2 regions of the Pseudoalteromonas sp. '520P1 No. 423' genome follow, and region 1 is predicted to be linked to the other one. Evidence: predicted binding sites of a transcription regulator. Region 1 holds the regulator's gene; the other holds the start of a gene.
What was found. Region 1 encodes sigma-54, which starts transcription at its own class of promoters, with help from an activator protein. Its sites were predicted from a motif close to GTTGGCACGNNNNTNGNNT; they were not measured.

Region 1 (3,428 bases):
ACTCAACCATGCATTCAGATCAGTTAACCACGATGACAGGTCCAAACTTGTTAATTACAGGTAAAGGTCTCAATGCAGATCTAAATAAAGAAACGCTTGAATTAATCAACCATACTCAAACTATTTACTACGATAAAGAAAATTATGACCAATAAAACAATTTATAAAAAAAGATTTATCATTGCTACATTGGCTTTAGTTACTCACTTTAATGTGCAAGCAAAAGAGCTTATCGGCAAGGTATCTATCTCTGCCGATACACAGCAGGCTGATTTAAAAAGAAATATTGTAATATTTAAAAATAATGTGGATATCAAACATACAGATAAAAACATCAAAGCTGACTTATTAGAAGTACATAGAAGAAGCGAATTAGGAAAAGAAAAACAAATATTGATAGCAACAGGTAACCCAGCTACTTTTATCGGTAAACTTAAAGACGGCAGCCCTGTAACAGCAAGTGCAAAAAATATTCGTTATGACGTTGAATCTGGTACCCTCACTTTTAAAGGTGATGCAAAAATAAACCAAAGCGGTCAATCAATGAGTGCTAAAACAATTATCTACGATCACCTTCAAGAACTTATTACCGCATACAAAGATAAAGACTCAGACCAAAGAGTACACACTGTTTTAACGCCAGTTAAAAAAGAAGAAACTAAACAATCGGGTAATAATTAATGAGCTTATTACAAGCAGCGCAACTGGCAAAAAGTTACAACGGCAGGCAAGTCGTAAAAAATGTGAGTTTAGAAGTCAAAGCTGGCACAATCGTTGGATTATTAGGGCCTAATGGTGCAGGTAAAACCACTTCCTTCTATATGATAGTTGGCCTAGTGCCAAGTGATAAAGGCACTATTAAAATTGATGATGAAGATATCACTTTACAGCCTATGCATAATCGTGCTCGTATGGGCATTGGCTACCTACCGCAAGAGTCATCTATTTTCAGAAAGCTGACTGTTTATCAAAATATCATGGCCATATTAGAAACTCGCAAACACCTGAATAAGCAACAAAGAGAAGATGCGCTTAATAATTTATTGGATGAATTTAATATTTGCCATATTCGTGATAGCCAAGGTATGGCATTATCAGGGGGCGAAAGACGTCGAGTTGAAATTGCCCGAGCTTTAGCAGCTGAACCTAAATTTATTCTATTAGATGAGCCATTTGCAGGTGTTGATCCAATTTCAGTATTGGATATTAAAAAAATTATACAACATCTTAAAAATAGAGGTATAGGCGTGTTAATTACAGACCATAATGTGCGTGAAACCTTAGATGTGTGTGAAAAAGCTTACATTGTTTCCCATGGCGAACTTATCGCATCTGGTACACCTGAAGCCGTTTTAGCTGATCAGACTGTAAGAGACGTTTATCTTGGTGAACAATTTAGATTATAAAAAAATATAAAAAGAAATATGGGCTATACTCAAAATTAAGTAAAAAAGAGTGTATTTAATTTAGACATTATAAGGATTGTTAAAACTTAATGAGGCAATCACTACAGCTTCGTCTTGGACAACAACTAACAATGACTCCACAGTTGCAACAGGCTATCCGCCTATTGCAACTTAGCACGTTAGATCTGCAGTTAGAGATACAAGAAGCACTCGAAAGCAACCCGCTCTTAGAACTTGATGAGCAAGATTTTAATGCTGAAGAAAAAACGCCAGCTTCTGAAAATGAAACAGCAGAAAAAGCTTCTGATGCAGAAGAGATAATCCCTACGGCTCAAGTAGAAATGGAAAGCTCTGAAGCCTTAACTAAAGAAACCCTAACAGACGAACTTGCAATGGATGTAAGTTGGGATGAATATGTCAGTGCCGCCCCCGTAGCATCGGCAGGACCTGCCCCAGATGATGATTTAGCATATCAAGGCAGTACATCCGAATCATTGCAAGATTATTTAATGTGGCAATTACGCCTCACCCCATTTAGCCCTACAGATGAAGCTATTGCCACTGCAATCGTAGAAGCTGTAGATGAATCAGGTTACTTAACCGTTTCTTCACAAGACATTTTAGATAGTTTAGGTTCTGAAGAAGATGAAGTTGAATTAGATGAAGTTGAAGCAGTACTTAAACGCATTCAGGTCTTTGATCCTATTGGCATTGCAGCTCGAAGCCTATCAGAGTGTTTATTAATTCAGCTTAATCAATACGATAAAACAACTCCTTGGCTTGATGAAACCAAACATATTTTAAGAGAATACGTTGAATTATTAGGTGCGAGAGATTATCGCAGCTTAATGAAAAAAACTAAGCTCAAAGAACCTGAATTAAAACAAGTGATGGATTTGATCCATAGCCTAAACCCGAAACCTGCATCAAGTATCGTAAAAGAACAAACTGAATATGTGATCCCCGATGTGACAGTAAAAAAAATAAAGGGTCGTTGGGTAGTTGATTTAAATTCAGATACCATGCCAAAAATAAGAGTCAATAATCACTATGCCTCTATGGCAGGCTCTTGTAATGCGGACAGTCAGTTTATTCGCTCTCATTTACAAGAGGCTAAATGGTTTATTAAAAGTATAGAAAGTAGAAACGAAACACTATTAAAAGTTGCCAATTGCATTGTAATGCAACAACAGGCATTCTTTGAACATGGTGATGAAGCAATGAAGCCTATGGTGCTTAACGACGTTGCTGAAATGGTAGAAATGCATGAATCAACTATTTCACGTGTAACCACACAGAAATATATGCATACACCACGTGGTATATATGAACTGAAATATTTTTTCTCTAGCCACGTAAGTACAGAAAATGGAGGTGAGTGTTCATCTACAGCTATTCGAGCACTTATCAAAAAGCTAATTGCCGCAGAAAATCAAGCCAAACCATTAAGTGATAGTAAAATAGCGGATATTTTAGCAGATCAAGGCATCAAGGTGGCCAGAAGAACGATAGCAAAATATCGAGAATCACTGTCCATTCCATCGTCAAATCAGAGAAAATGTTTAATCTGAGATGTATAATAGAAGGAAGTACGCTTATGCAATTAAATTTAACAGGTCGTCATGTAAATATCACAGATCCACTAAGAGACTATGTAACAAACAAATTCGCTAAGCTTGAAAGGCATTTTGATCATATTAACAATGTGCATGTTATCTTAGATATCGAAAAGCTATCTCAAAAAGCAGAAGCAACACTTCATGTTAATGGAGGCGAACTTTTTGCAACTTCTGAGCATGCTGATATGTATGCTGCTATTGATGGCTTGATTGATAAATTAGATCGACAAGTTATTAAACATAAAGAAAAATTATCTAGACGTTAAATATGATTAATTCATTTTTATCAAAGGACTGCACTAAAGCTGCAGTCCTTTTTCATAGCAAAAAACGAATGCTGGAATATATAAGCCAGATAGCACAGCAAAAGCTACCCGAGCTAACTGAACAAGAGATCCTTAAT
Region 2 (3,428 bases), 470 kb from region 1:
CTGTAGCTCAAGCTAATAACTATGCTGACGTTAAGCTTACTCACCTAGATCCAGAAAAGTCTGCTGCTACATGGGTTAGAACTAAACAAGTCACTCCTAGATACCCTATGGATCTAGCTATGAAAGGTATAGCTGGTTGTGGAGTCTTTAAGCTGACCGTAGATGAAGACGGTAAATCACAAGATATAGAATTAGTTTCGTCTATTCCTAAGAAAGTTATTTTCAAACCTGCTAAAAAGGTCATAAAAAAGTGGCGCTGGGAAAATGTTTCAGGCCAGCCAAGCCAAGCTGAAGAAAAGGTAATACGCTTAGATTTTTGTATGGGCGGAAGCTCTGAAGAAGAAGCAAAAGCTAGGTGTGCTGAACAAGCAAAACTTCAATGTGAATAATATTTAAAATACTTTTCAAAATAGCGTGGGAATAATCAGTAATTTCCACGTTTTCTCCCACAAAAGGAATTATTCAACACTTAACGCAAATAGAGCCAAAAAAACCAATTAGGCCACTAAGCATAAAAATAATGCCAAATGACAGTAGTAATTTATGGGTTAATTTACTGCATTTTAGCTTTTTAGTGACTGAGTTCAATAAAGATCCAAAGTAAGTTAGTTGCAGAGGTATTTTAAGTATACCCATGAATTGAAATAAAAAAACACGTTATAGTGAAAAAGCAAAAGAACGTAATAACGAGTTTAGGGTAATAAATAATTAGGGCGTTAAAGTGGGTCTCATATTGTTAAGCCTTAAAGCAAAAATAAAGCAATATATGAAAACGCTAAAATGAAAAATTACCGACCAATTGCGATGGGAATATTGCTATTAACACCACAACTGGTTAGTAATGCAGGAACGCGTGATAACTATACTAATAGCTTGTAAATTCATCTTGTTGAATAGATTAAAATATCGTAATTGTTAATTAAAAATAACTTAAAGAGGTTTAATCTCACTGTGATTATTTGTGCTGGTTTTTTTGTTGAATATAGAAAAGGCCACATATGTGGCCTCTCTATTTTGATGACTGACTTTGGTTGGACTAGTGATTTACCGCAAATAAATCATAAGCTTTAAGTTCAGGTAAAAATTCTTGAAGTTGATCTTCTTGTTTCGCTAGTTTTTCCATTGAGCCACAAAGTGCTTCTGCTTTTTCTTCTAAGTTTTTAGCTTGAAGCTCTACTTTTTCTTCAATTTGTTTGCCCATGTTTTGCATTCGGTTTTCAAATTCATCCATATCTCCGCCTGAACCAATAAGCTCTGACCCCAATGCAACTAATAAGCCGCCAATTGAATCCATTACTGCAGCTTGCATGGCTTCTTCCATTTTATTTTCGAATGATTCACCAAATGTATCGTCAATTGAATCAAATCCGTTTTGACTCATTACAAAAGTACCGTCTTGGTAAAACTGGTCATGAATTTCAACTGATAATTCATCCATTAATTCAGACATTGAATCCATGCTATTTAATCCAAATGCATTACCAACTTCGTCAATTGCAATGCCCGCAATTTTTACACCTTCAAGTGCTATATTGGCAACTTGTGGTAATTGCTCACGTAAGTTATCGGCATAGTTCTCTACAGTTTGTTGCTCTTGAGCATTTAAGCTAATAACTTCATCGTTTATATATAAAGTACCATCTTGTTCGATTCGCATTACTCGATCATTTTGAGTTTGTATTTCAAGAGTATTTGGTTGAATGCGAACAGTATGTTGGAACGCCATATTACAGCTGTCAGATGAAATATTAATGCTATTTGAATTGTTATGAGCAAGTGCTGAACCAGATAAAAGAGCTGAACCTAAAACAAGCGCTGTACCAAATGTTTTAGACTGTACTGATAATGTTTTTTTTGCGAATGTTGTCATGTTATAGCTTCCTGTATCAAAATAGTTATTATCTTTCCTGTTGATGTATAAGCTATTTCAATATCGGTGCCATGTTTTTATTTTAAGTTAAAACAATGGGTTATCTGTATTTTGTTTTTGTGGAAAGTATGGTTGTTAGTATTTAGACTAAAAAATGGTTAAATAAACAATTTAATAGCCAATTTATATTTGAGCGTAAAAAACTAAGCTTTTTCGGCGATCTGTTTGTTGCCTATAGTCTAACCAGCGGCCTCTATTTACTTTTACTTTTCTGAGATCTTTATTTTAATTGCTTAATAAGCTGCTCTAATAAAATTTTAAGCTGTTTCGCTTTTACAGTATCGTAATCGGTTTGATTGATTAATTGTTGCGGTATACAGGCTAGTTCTTGTTTTAACTGCCATCCTTTAGGTGTGAGCTTGATATCCACTTGCCTTTCATCAGATTTATTTTTTATTCGCTCTAACAATTGAGCTTGTTGCATACGTTTTAATAATGGCGTTAATGTATTGCTATTAAGTAATGCTTTTTCGCCTATTTGTTTCACACTAAGGCCATCATCTTGCCATAAAATCATTAAGACTATGTATTGTGTATAGGTAAGCTTGTATTGCTCTAAAAGCGGTTGGTATAAACGTGTTACCAACCTAGACGCAGCATAAAGCGGAAAACATAACTGGTTTTCTAATATTTGATGATCGTTTGCTGATGACATATTTATTTCGCTAAAGCTTGCTGAATATGCTCTTCTATTGCGGCAGGTTTAGTTGTGGGAGCAAAGCGTTTAATAGGTGTGCCATCACTGCCAATTAAAAACTTGGTAAAGTTCCATTTTATATTGTTGCCAAATATACCTGGTAAGGCTGATTTTAGGTATTGATAAATAGGGTGGCTGTTCGCGCCGTTTACATCTATTTTTTCAAACATTTGAAAATCTACGCCATAGTTGATGAGGCATCCTTCAGATATCTGATTTGCATCACCTGGCTCTTGTTGGCGAAATTGGTTGCATGGAAAACCTAAAATAACTAAACCTTGATCTTTATATTTATCATATAATTTTTGCAAACCTTCATATTGTGGTGTTAAACCACATTTACTTGCAGTATTAACAATTAAAACCACCTTACCTTGATAGTCTTTCATATTGATATTTTGTTGCTGCAAACTAGTCGCTTGTAGTTGATAAAAATCAGACATAACTTTGTTCCTAAGTAGATATTCAATAAATTATATCGTGTACGATTTAATTGTCAATTTTTGAACACTTTTAGCTTAGTGTTTTAACAGTTAAAAATGCTTTGCTGTCTCATTTTTACGCATATTACTTCACTTTATGGCACAATAATGCATAAGCAAAGTATCGATTTTTATTGAGTTGGAGTTTAAAGTGCAAAAAATTAAGGTGTGGGATGGTTTCATCCGCTTTTTTCATTGGTCATTGGTTTTACTGATAGGTGTGCTTTACTTTTCAGGTGAAGAAGGTTGGATGGACTTGCATTTTGTAGCGGGTTATAGCGTATTATCTTTAATCGTAGCGCGTTTACTTTGGGGTTTT

Region 2: a site for sigma-54 is predicted at 1,926-1,944, ahead of PSA_RS03030 (YggN family protein). Genes of this name have one in related genera too.

Annotation. Positions count from the first base shown of each region.
Region 1 covers NZ_BBZB01000001.1:180,614-184,041, forward strand. Annotated here, with positions in the region: gene lptC (LPS export ABC transporter periplasmic protein LptC) at 1-155, shown strand, start outside; gene lptA (lipopolysaccharide transport periplasmic protein LptA) at 145-681, shown strand; gene lptB (LPS export ABC transporter ATP-binding protein) at 681-1,406, shown strand; gene PSA_RS00830 (RNA polymerase factor sigma-54) at 1,496-2,977, shown strand; gene hpf (ribosome hibernation promoting factor) at 3,004-3,291, shown strand; gene ptsN (PTS IIA-like nitrogen regulatory protein PtsN) at 3,294-3,428, shown strand, end outside.
Region 2 covers NZ_BBZB01000001.1:652,079-655,506, forward strand. Annotated here, with positions in the region: gene PSA_RS03025 (energy transducer TonB) at 1-389, shown strand, start outside; gene PSA_RS03030 (YggN family protein) at 1,037-1,870, opposite strand; gene PSA_RS03035 (MarR family winged helix-turn-helix transcriptional regulator) at 2,151-2,585, opposite strand; gene PSA_RS03040 (glutathione peroxidase) at 2,588-3,070, opposite strand; gene PSA_RS03045 (cytochrome b/b6 domain-containing protein) at 3,261-3,428, shown strand, end outside.